Companilactobacillus allii: one gene and its partner. The protein of the gene in region 2 interacts with the protein of the main gene of each other region in a pairwise test. Links are inferred from orthologs where the notes say so. Each region holds a gene or a part of one and is shown on either strand. Other genes may lie near its edges.

Region 1 (5,595 bases), 1.8 Mb from region 2 along the record:
TTGAACTTAAAAAACAATCAATTTTCATTATCAAAAAGAAAATATAATAAAATACTTAATACTAAGTATATTCCTGCCAAAAAATACCCATAACGTCCATATTTAACAAACACGCTAATAACAAATATTACTGGGAAAATTGCCAAGTTGAAAAAAGACAACTGATATTTTCTTGTAAACCAGCCAATAAAGCCGGAAAAAATCACATTGATTACAAAGAATAACCAGACAATTCTATTTGTTCTACCCAAATTAAATAAATTGAATAATATAGGCATGATAAATACTAAGACGATAGATATTAGTGCAATATAAGTAGATTTAGATTTTTCAACTTTGTTCCAAAGATTCTTCATTTTTATTCCTCATTTTGAATTAAGTTCATAGCTATATGATAGCACTGATAGGAAATACATCGGTGCTGTTTCAGCCCGCATTATTCTTGGGCCCAATCCGATCGATACAAATCCGTTAGATTCCAAATCAGTTACCTCATCAGAGGAAATTCCACCTTCAGGACCAAATACACAAACGACTGAATTATGCGGTTTATTCAGTGATTGAGCAAGAATACTGCTCTCACCATCTTTAGCCGACTCTTCATAAGCTATTAATTTCAAATCCTCAGTAAATTTATTTAACTCTGAAATATCTTTTAAGTAAATCACTTCAGGTATGATACGTCTCTTTGATTGTTGAGCCGCATTTTTTGCAATTTCTTGTAAACGTAACATTTTCTTTTCAACTACATTGGACTTCCAGTGCATGATTGAATATTTCGAATTGAAAAAAACAATTCTCTTGGCTCCCAATTCAGTTGATTTCTGTGTTATCCATTCAACTTTATCTTTTTTAGAAAGTGAGCAAGCTATTGTTACATCTATTGGCATCTCAGTTGAAGGCTTGTCACTTTTAACTGTTTCAACTGAAATAAGCTTATTTTCTGCATCGATGTTCTTAATTGTAGATTCAAAAAGTTCACTATTTTCATCTACTAAATAAATCACATCACCTATTCTATGACGTAACACAGTTGCTACATGTTTATAAATTTCTTTATCAGAAATCTCAAATAATCCTTGTTTGATTGTTTCTTTAACGAAGTATTGCTCCATCTTGTTCCTCGATATCTTTTGTTCTCTTACAAATCATAGTTGACCAACCTTTCAAATGCAGGACTTCTATTGGAGAGAATCCATGTTCATTCATTTGATCAGTTATCAATTTTTCCTTTTCATTAATAATACCAGATAAAATGACAAAACCTTTACTATTTAAGTGAGATTCAATATCTGGAATAAATTGTTGAATAACATCTGCCAAAATATTGGCTACGATCACGTCAACTTTACCATCGAATCCATCCAAAAGAGAATTCTCAAATACTTCTATATCTTCACAACCAGGGTTTAATTTGATATTTTCTTTGGCTGCTTCTACTGCTTCGGCAGCTAGATCAAATGCCTTTATATCTTTCACACCTAGTTGACGTGCTTGTATGGAAAGTATTCCAGAACCTGTACCAACGTCATACAATGAATTAACATTGCCAAGAATCATCTCTAGTGCCTGCATACAAGAAAATGTTGTGGGATGTGTTCCAGTACCAAAAGACTTGCCTGGATCCATAACAATAATATGTTCATCTTTATTATCTGGCGTATAGTCAACCCAGTTTGGTACCACTGTCAAATAATGACTGATATGAACTGGGTGATAATATTGTTTCCACTCATTCTCCCAAGAAGATTCATCAACTGAGCTCTCTTTTATCTCAACACCATCAACATTAAATCCAAAGTTTGATAATTTATCGATCTCACTACGTAATTTTTCAATTAATCCTGAATCATAGCTGTCTTCATCAAAATAAGAATTTACTTTTGTTTTTACTTCGTCATTATCATCATCAACTATCTCAACACCATTAGCACCAATTCCTATAAAAGTATCAGAAATAATCTCTTCATTTAAAGTACTAGGAATCAATACACTAACCTTTTTCCAAATCATAATTTACCTCCGCTTCGTTAACTATAAGATTACTAGAACTTGGACATAAAAAAAAGACGTTTTTCGCGTCTTATCCCATATATGATTGAACTTCATTCATAAAGTCTATCTCGCTATCACGAATTACTGCACGTGCCTTGGCTACTTGTGGTTTATTTACCATGTTATTTTCATAGTCTAGGTAGTTTAAGGCATCAATTAAAGCTACGAAGTAATTATTCAAACTATCGTAAAATTCTGTTTCCTCTAAATGATACTTTGAAATGTATGAATTACCCAACTTAATAAAACGTTTGATATTTATCACGTAGTTATCAGCTAGGCGAGAATAAGTTTCATAAGTCAAAGCCTCTCCTCTTTCAATGAGGTTCATAGTTTTAAAATATTCAACGAATACATCCCTATAAGTTAAAAATCTTTCTACAAAAACATTTGTTTCCAATATATGTGTGTTCTCTGCATTAATGAAATTCATAAATTCTCCACCTCAATTTCTTTTTTTATATAATATCATAAATATTTAATTATGCAAAGCATAATTTTATTCTTATATATGTATTAGAAAAAAATAAAGTATCAGATTCGATACTTTATTCCTTATTGTTCTTAACATTTTTAATACCAGTCGCCTGTTTTCTCAAAGCTTCATTATCCTTAAAAAGTCTTTGTGCCTCAGATAGTTTTTCTGGACTCTTTTTGATTTCTTGTGATATTTTGCTAAAGTCATTATCAGCAGGGTCAATTTCTTGCTTGTGTCTAAAAAAACTCATAATTATCGCTCCTTCATTTATAACGTTAACCATTATATAACAATAATTAAAAATTATTAATTATTTCTGAGTTGTCAGCATCCCTTACTTTAAAAAATATATCAGTTTGTTATCATAGATGGTATATAGACAGTCAGGTGGAAATATGAGTAAGAAAAAAAACAAAATACAAAAAACACTAGTAGAAAAAATTCTTGATAAAAAAAAGGTTGAATACGAACCTATGACCTTCCCGACCCAAGCATCCGGTGATACACAAGAACTCGTCAACGATGGTAGCGAAAAAGATGGTTATAAAATTTACAAAACTCTTGTATTGACGGGCAATAAAACCGGTCCACTTGTAGGGATGTTACCTTTGGATAAACACATCAGCTATAAATTGCTAGCCAAATTATCAGGTAACAAAAAAGTAGGCATGGTTCCTTTAAAAGATCTAGTAAAGACTAGTGGCTTTGAACATGGTGCAAATAGCCCCGTCGGTATTCGTTCACTACATAACTACCCTATTTATTTTGATACAGAAGCTGACAAAGCAGATAAGATCATAGTTTCAGCTGGAAAGCTCGGTCAATCTCTTTTAGTTGAACCACATGACTTAGCCAAATCAGTTGAGGCAACCTTTGGAAAATTTGCTGTAGATGAACCTGAAGCATAATTTATTTTGGATACAAAAAAGATCGAGACATAATTGTCTCGATCTTTTTATTTTTAAGCAGCGTGTTTAAGATTTGCAATAGCTTTTTCAATGGTTGTACCGTTACCAAAGCGATTGCTATTATTAATATCAACTGCTGTGAATAATTGATTATCTAAATCTAATAGAATTCTATATCTCATATTATTCACGCCTCCTTTTTGTTCCGTTTCAAGAGGTAGCGATAGCTGTTACTATACTAGGTAAAAACACCATAGTCAAGTTTTTTCTTAAATTCTTGACAATAAGTGTCATAAGTAAGATTATATAGGCACACATTAAGAAGGAGATTTTCATGGCCGAAACACTATTAAATATTTTGAAATGGGTTGTAATTATTGCAGTAGCCGGATTTTTCATCATACATCTAGTAATTCCTATGATTGTTATTTTGGCAATTGCCGGTGTGATTTACTATCTATATCGTAGACATAAAGCAAATCAATATACACCTGAGGGTCGTAAAAAAGTAAATTAAAAAAAAGAGTGTGAAAATGCACGGGCAATTTCCAAACATTAACGTAAATAATTTCGGTATTCGCGAAAGTGAATATCGGAATTATTTTTGTTAAGTGGAAAAAATTGTGCATTTTCACACGTTTTCACTGCAAATTTGAGTAAAAACGAAGTTTGTCACAACACTTTTAACTTATTCTTGGATATAAGGGACTCCAGCTTGATCAGCAGCCAAACGATCAAGTCCTTCTGTGATGGCATCTTCTGCATCAGTAACGTATGAATTTTCGAATTCTAGTACGTCGCCTTCAATTTCGCCTTCTATGTCTAATTGTGCAATCATCGGATTGATCATACCGATATATGATTCTGAATCTGATTCTGAGTATTCACCCAATCCCATGAAGTAGAATTGACCAATCATCATAAAGGAATCCATCAAATCAATCTTAAAGCTACTCTCAGGGTTACCATACTCAACCCATGGATAACGATCTGACAATTTATTAAGGATCTCAATCATATCTAAAAGAGAGTCATAGGCATTAACATGAGACTTCTTGTAATCATCAAACTCAGCCTTAACGCCATCTTCTTCATTAGTCGATTGGAATAAAATGGCTTGTTCCAAAGTAATGGCTCCAATACCTTTTTTCGTAATATTTCCATTGAACCTAGCAAATTCATAACTTAGATCATAGAGGATTTGTGTGCAATCATATGAAATATTCTTATATGACATTAATTCCATTCTACTATCGGCGTCATCTACTAGATTCAATTCAGTATTAACTGCCACTTCAATTTTTTCAACCCATTCAATAACTTCTCCATATCTATTGGCAAAATTCATAGAATTAGTCATTAAGTAGTCTTCAAATGTCATATTCTTATTATCGTCCATGCTATTTCTCCTTAGGGGTATTTTTATCAGACGTAAACGAAATAATTATTAATAATAAACCTGCTCCAACTGCTGACCAAAGGTAATTATTCGTAAACCAGTTGAAGATAAAACCTAATAGAGCAACAATCAGCAGAAAGATTCCTAAATATCTGTCAATTTTCATCAATAAATTCAATTTTTCTTCCTCTTTTGTTACCGTTTTTCAAAAAAATAATAATATAATGTTACTATTGAACTATCTACTATTATACATAATATACACGTGGAGGACTAGAAAATGGAAAAGAATGAAAGATTAGAGATCCTGGATGATTTAATCAAACTGAATACTGTTAATGGTAATGAAGAGGTCGTAGCTAACTATTTGAAGGACCTTTTTGAAAAACATAACATCCAAACAGAATTGGTGGAATATGACAAGGGTCGTGTAAACTTAATCGCCACTGTTAAAAATAGCGATGGTCCTATTCTCGGATTCACCGGTCACGAAGATGTTGTGGCTCCAGTTGATGAAAGTAAGTGGAATTACAACGCAGCCTTTAACCCTAAACATATTGACGGCAAAATATTTGGCCGTGGAACATCTGATATGAAAGGTGGACTAGCCGGAATGGCTATTTCCTTGATAGAATTGAATGAGGATGACTCATTCAAAGGAAATATTAAGTTCATTGCTACTGTTGGTGAAGAGATGGGTGAATTAGGAGCAAAACAATTATCTGATGCTGGATATGCAAACGATTTGTCAGCTT
Region 2 (6,021 bases):
TATTATTATGCCAACTTGCTTCTCAAGATATAATATCCCTTAGATTTAGTAACGACATCAACATTACCATAAGTAGCTTCCATTAATTTTTTAGCTGATGGAGCACCTTGTTTCTTTTGAATAACTATCCATAGCTCGCCGTTTGCCACTAAGTGACTTGCAGCACCACTAATTATTCCAGAAACAACATTTTTACCAGCACGGATTGGTGGATTAGAAACTATCAATGAATAATTTTCAGTAACTTTTTCATACATATTGGATTCAAAAATATTAATATTATTCACTTTATTGGATTTAGCATTCTTTTTAGCAAGATCTATAGCACGTAAATTAACATCCGTCATGTCTACATTACGCTGGTCTTGTTCTTTTGCTAGAGACAACCCGATTGGTCCATAACCACAACCTACATCTAAGATATTACCCGCAGGAATGTTTTCAAAATCAATTGCCTCAATCAAAACTCGTGATCCAAAATCCACTGTTTGTCGTGAGAATACCCCACTATCTGAAGTAAAGGTAAAATTATTATTTCTTAAAGTAAAATTGAAATCTTTTAGTTCATGTTCTAGATCAGCTGAATTCTCAAAATATTGATTAGCCATATTGGTTTCCTTCCTAAACGAAAATGAGAACAAAAAAATAATCCTCTTACGAGGATTAATTTTATCATAATAAACTTATTAAAAGTTATTATTTCAATGTAACTGTTGCGCCAACAGCTTCAAGTTTTGACTTCATGTCATCAGCGTCAGCCTTAGCAACGCCTTCCTTGATAACCTTAGGAGCACCATCAACAAGGTCCTTTGAGTCCTTCAAGCCAAGTCCAGTGATACCACGAACTTCCTTGATAACCTTAACCTTTTCTTGACCTGCTTCTGTAAGTTCAACATCAAATGAATCCTTTTCAGCAGCAGCTTCGCCACCTGCAGCAGCACCTGCAGCAACTGGTGCAGCAGCTGTAACGTCAAATTCTTCTTCGATAGCCTTAACAAGGTCGTTAAGTTCTAGAATTGAAGCATCTTTTAAATCATCGATAATCTTTTGTGTATCTAAAGCCATTTTAATGTCCTCCAAATTATGTTTGTTTTTTAATTAAGCAGCTGGTTCGTCGTCTTTCTTTTCAGCAACAGCTTTAACAGCCAATGCGAAGTCGCGAACTGGAGCTTGTAATACAGATACCAACATAGATAGCAAGCCATCTCTGTTTGGTAGTGTTGCAAGTGCTTGAATTTCTTCAAGTGTAGCAGCCTTGCCTTCGATGATTCCACCCTTGATTTCAACGGATTCAACATCTTTGGCATATTTAGCAGCAACCTTAGCAGGTGCAACTGGATCTTCATTAGAATAAGCGATGGCTGTTGGGCCAACGAAGAATTCTTCAAGACCATCTAATCCAGCTTCTTCAGCAGCACGTCTTAAGACAGTGTTCTTAATAACCTTCATAGTAGCACCTTGCTCACGTAATTCGGCACGCATAGAAGTAGCTTGTTCAACTGTAAGACCTAAGTAGTCAACAACAATAACTGACTTAGCATCCTTTAAACTAGCAGCAACTCCTGTAACTAGTGCTTCTTTTTGTGATAATTTTTCTTGCTTCATTTTTATGTTTCACCTCCACAATTTATTTAGTTAACTCTACAAATTTCGGCTAAAATAAAATCTCTGCGCCCGAAAGACACAGAGATTAATTAACAATCTTCTGGCCTCGGCAGGATATTAAGATTCACATCACCTGAGTCTTCGGTAGAAATCAACTATTGTACGTTATCATTATTTTGGTTATTAGTCAACACTAAGCGTTGATCTTTAGACCAGGGCCAAATGTTGATGTCATATTAACACTAACAATATAGTTACCCTTCAATGATGCTGGACGTGCCTTTGCGATAGTTTCGTAGAATGCGTCAAAGTTAGCAGCAATCTTCTCTGTATCAAATGACAATTTACCAATAGGTGCGTGAATCAATCCATTAGGATCTACACGGTAAGTAACTTGTCCAGCCTTAACATCGTTAACAGCCTTTGTAACATCCATTGTTACAGTACCTGTCTTAGGGTTAGGCATCAAGCCTTTAGGTCCAAGTACACGACCTAAACGTCCAACTTTAGCCATCATTGGTGGTGTTGCAACAGCAACATCAAAGTCCAACCAGCCATCTTGGATCTTTTCAACAAGATCATCAGAACCAACGATGTCAGCACCGGCAGCTTCAGCAGCCTTTGCTTGTTCACCTTCAGCGAAAACGATAACCTTTTGTGATTTACCTGTTCCGTTAGGTAGAACAAGTGCACCACGAATTTGTTGATCAGCTTGTTTTGGATCTACATCCAAGTTAATAGCAACTTCAACAGTTGCGTCAAATTTTGCGTAATTTACTTTCTTAAGTAAGTCAGCAGCTTCTGAAGCAGTGTAAGATTTGTTCTTATCAACTTGCTTCATAGCTTCTATATAATTTTTTCCATGCTTAGCCATGCTAAGTTCCTCCTTGCTTTGTGGTCATATTGGGGATTTTCCCCTCCCACTTGTTAGGAATACTTTCGTATCCTTATAAACTGCTTGTCTAGTCTTCTACTGTAAAGCCCATACTTCTTGCAGTACCAGCGACCATACGCATTGCAGATTCAACACTTGCAGCGTTTAGGTCTTTCATCTTGGTTTCAGCAATTTCGCGAACTTGGTCGTTTGTGACTTTGGCAACTTTATTTTTGTTAGGTTCGCCAGAGCCCTTTTCAACACCAGCAGCCTTCTTCAATAGAACTGCTGCAGGTGGTGTCTTAGTAACGAAGTCGAATGAACGGTCTTCATATACTGAAATAACAACAGGAATAATCATTCCTTGTTGGTCTTGTGTACGTGCATTAAAGTCCTTTGTAAATGCAACGATGTTAATACCAGCTTGTCCTAAAGCAGGACCAACTGGTGGAGCTGGAGTAGCCTGACCAGCAGGAATTTGTAATTTTACTACGTTAGCAACTTTTTTAGCCACGGTGCATACCTCCTTAGTCCGTGATGTGGTAATATTGAGAATCTAAATTTTCTCTCCCACATGCATGTTTAAAAAACATACCATGTAATAGTAGCACGGATTATATCCATTATCAATATTATTTATTATTTTTGTACGTCACTAAAGTCAACTTCTGTACTAGTCATACGACCAAACATATCGACATCGACCTTAAGTTTATCGTGATCTGCATCAATCTCTGTAACTTTACCAGTCATTTTTGAGAATGCACCTTCAATGATAGTTACACTTTCACCAACTTCAAAGTCGTTTCCGGCTTCAACACTGATTCCAAGATCATCTAGAATATGATCGATTTCTTCTGGTAATAGTGGTGCTGGCTTACTACCTGAACCGTGGCTTCCAACAAATCCAGTAACACCAGGTGTATTACGCACAACGAACCAAGATTCATCGCTCATAACCATCTCAACCAAAACATATCCTGGGAATGTTTTCTTCATTTCTGTCTTTTGTTTACCATTTTTTGTTTCTGTCTCTTCTTCTTCAGGAACAACTGCACGGAAAATATAATCTTCCATACCCATTGATTGGGCACGTGATTCTAAGTTCTCTTTAACCTTGTTTTCGTATCCTGAATAAGTATGTAGAACATACCATTGTTTATCGCCAGCTTCAGCCATAATTTCCTCCAAAAAAATCAAAATAAAAAAACTTCGAACAAAGCCGAAGTTTTCTCTCATTAATTCAATCATATCAAATTATTGAATTAGTTACAATGTTATTTGCTTCCCATAATGAATTGTTGCAATAAGGCAACCAATGCCCAGTCAACAGCTGCAAAGAAGATAGCGTACATCAATGATGTTGCTACAACAGTCCATGTATCACGTCTGTTTTCCTTAGCAGTAGGCCAAACAACTACTTTCATTTCTTTTTTAACGCTACCGAAAAATTTAAATAATTTCATTTAGTCCTCCAAATTAACGTGTTTCTTTATGTAAGGTATGTTTACCACAATGTTTACAAAATTTCTTAACTTCTAGACGTTCGGTTCTATTAGGATTCTCAGAAATCGTGTAATTTCTTGATCCACAAACGCTACAAGCTAATGCTACTTTTCTTAATCCCATGATTCTCTCCACATTCTATGCAGTTTATATCTTTACTAGTATAGATTTTTAATACATAAATGTCCATGACAAACACATGACAAATTATAAATATTGCATCATTTTCATCCTACAACGACTTGCTGCACGATTTAACTGGTTTGAATTACAGCTTCCAATTTCACATGCAATTTGCAATTTTACTTCCCCAAGTAAAAATTGCAAGGCCACAAGCTCCAGTGCACTTAGTTCAGAAATAGCTTCCTCAAGATAGCTAGAAGTATTTAGCAAATGAACATAATTTTGAATAAATTCTGCTGGATCATTGCTCTCAATTAACAATTCATATGAACACGCAAATTGGTTAGCTTGTCGTTTAAATGTGTTCTCTCTTCTGACAATATCAATAATATGATTTTTAAATTTTAATTTAAAAAAGCTTCCAAACTTCGAACCACTCGCACCATCAAAAATTTGACAGGTTGAGTAACATACTAAAAGTGCTTCTTGATACCAATCATTTCGATCATAAAGGCCAATTTTATATTGAAAATACATATTGTCAATCATCGGTTTATAACGTTGAACTAGTGATTCTAATGCTTCATTGTTTTTCTCCTTTACTAACTCAATTAGTTCTACTTCAAAAGTGTTCATAAATTATCCCCTAAATTATTTTGTAACTGTATTACATATTTAAAATTAACACGGATTTTATGCCTTTTTAAGAGAACATTTGTTTACAAAAAGTTCGTTAAAACTTTAATCCGTTGGGGAATGAAAACCATATTACAAAAAAAGATTCCACTATATTAGTGAAATCTTTTTTTATTATTATGAATGTCTTGAAGCAAATGCTTGATACAACAATACACCTGTTGCAACACTAGCATTTAAACTTTGAACATGTCCAACCATTGGTATGCTTAAAGTTTGGTCTACTTGCTTTTGAACTAAAGGAGACACTCCTTTACCTTCATTACCTATAACTAATGCCACAGCACCTTTAGCGTTCCATGTACGATAGTTATTACCTTCCATGGCTGTACCAAATATCCAGATGTTTTGTTTTTTCAAATCATTAATTGTATTAACTAAATTAGTAACACGAACAACTGGGACGTGCTCAACTGCACCTGTAGATGTCTTAGCAACAACAGATGTCAATCCGGTCGATCTGTGCTTTGGCACAATAATTCCGTGCACGCCAACTGCATCTGCTGTTCTTAATATCGATCCTAAGTTATGTGGATCTTCAATTTTATCTAATATCAAAATGAATGGATCTTCATTCTTTGCCTTTGCGGCCTTAAAAATATCATCTAATTCTGCATATTGATAAGGGGAAATATAGGCTGCCATCCCTTGATGATTACCACCGTTACTAATATCATCCAGTTTGTTCTTAGGAACTTCTTGAACGATCAGTTTACTACGTTTGGCCAACTCAATAACTTCACCAATGTGTGAACTCTTCAATCCCTTTTGTACAAGGACTTTATTAACTCGTTGACCAGCAGTTGGTGATTTTAATAATTCAACAACTGTGTGATGACCGAAAACTAGTTCACTTTCTTCACTGTTTTCACTTAAATTCTTCTGCATCTGTTTCCCCCGCTTCTACTTTTCCAATGCACCATTGTGCAAGTTCTTTAACACGATCTTTTTGATTGCTTACATCCAAATACCCAAATAATGCCTCAAATCCTGTAGACATATGATACGTTATAACACTAGTATTCTTAGCCTTAGTATATTTCTTAGCATTGCGTCCATTTTTATAAACTCTAAGTTCCTTTTCAGACAGCATATTTTCATCAATCATCAAAGTAATTAACGCTGCTTGAGCTTTAGCTGAAACATAATGTGTCGCTTTTTTTTGTAATTGATTAACTTTAGTAATATCGAGATCTAACAAATGTTCACGAATGAAC

Evidence for each region.
Region 1: the proteins of rplK (region 2) and prmA interact in binary tests that used the Escherichia coli proteins (3 or more experiments, as listed by UniProt). The link is inferred for Companilactobacillus allii from one-to-one orthologs.

The regions. Positions count from the first base shown.
Region 1 is NZ_CP019323.1:1,912,806-1,918,400, reverse strand. What follows is about bases 55-2,880. They hold prmA (50S ribosomal protein L11 methyltransferase), read right to left. Parts: upstream 2,014-2,880; coding sequence 1,096-2,013; downstream 55-1,095. Other genes in these bases: BTM29_RS09475 (hypothetical protein), read right to left, coding at 2,604-2,783; BTM29_RS09480 (hypothetical protein), read right to left, coding at 2,084-2,488; BTM29_RS09490 (RsmE family RNA methyltransferase), read right to left, coding at 366-1,115; BTM29_RS09495 (hypothetical protein), read right to left, coding at 55-356. In the rest of the region: more of BTM29_RS09495, read right to left, coding at 18-54; BTM29_RS09470 (YbaK/EbsC family protein), read left to right, coding at 2,929-3,441; BTM29_RS13090 (hypothetical protein), read right to left, coding at 3,495-3,623; BTM29_RS09465 (hypothetical protein), read left to right, coding at 3,776-3,958; BTM29_RS09460 (hypothetical protein), read right to left, coding at 4,130-4,840; BTM29_RS09455 (M20/M25/M40 family metallo-hydrolase), read left to right, coding at 5,121-5,595. UniProt on the Escherichia coli protein: Methylates ribosomal protein L11.
Region 2 is NZ_CP019323.1:67,507-73,527, forward strand. Bases 1,281-4,114 are described here. They hold rplK (50S ribosomal protein L11), read right to left. Parts: upstream 2,994-4,114; coding sequence 2,568-2,993; downstream 1,281-2,567. Other genes in these bases: rplJ (50S ribosomal protein L10), read right to left, coding at 1,281-1,605; rplA (50S ribosomal protein L1), read right to left, coding at 1,799-2,479; nusG (transcription termination/antitermination protein NusG), read right to left, coding at 3,119-3,658; secE (preprotein translocase subunit SecE), read right to left, coding at 3,757-3,945; rpmG (50S ribosomal protein L33), read right to left, coding at 3,959-4,108. In the rest of the region: BTM29_RS00350 (nucleoside deaminase), read right to left, coding at 1-1; BTM29_RS00355 (class I SAM-dependent methyltransferase), read right to left, coding at 6-608; rplL (50S ribosomal protein L7/L12), read right to left, coding at 697-1,065; more of rplJ, read right to left, coding at 1,099-1,280; BTM29_RS00395 (sigma-70 family RNA polymerase sigma factor), read right to left, coding at 4,193-4,744; 23S rRNA (guanosine(2251)-2'-O)-methyltransferase RlmB, read right to left, coding at 4,922-5,692; BTM29_RS00405 (Mini-ribonuclease 3), read right to left, coding at 5,673-6,021. UniProt on the Escherichia coli protein: Forms part of the ribosomal stalk which helps the ribosome interact with GTP-bound translation factors.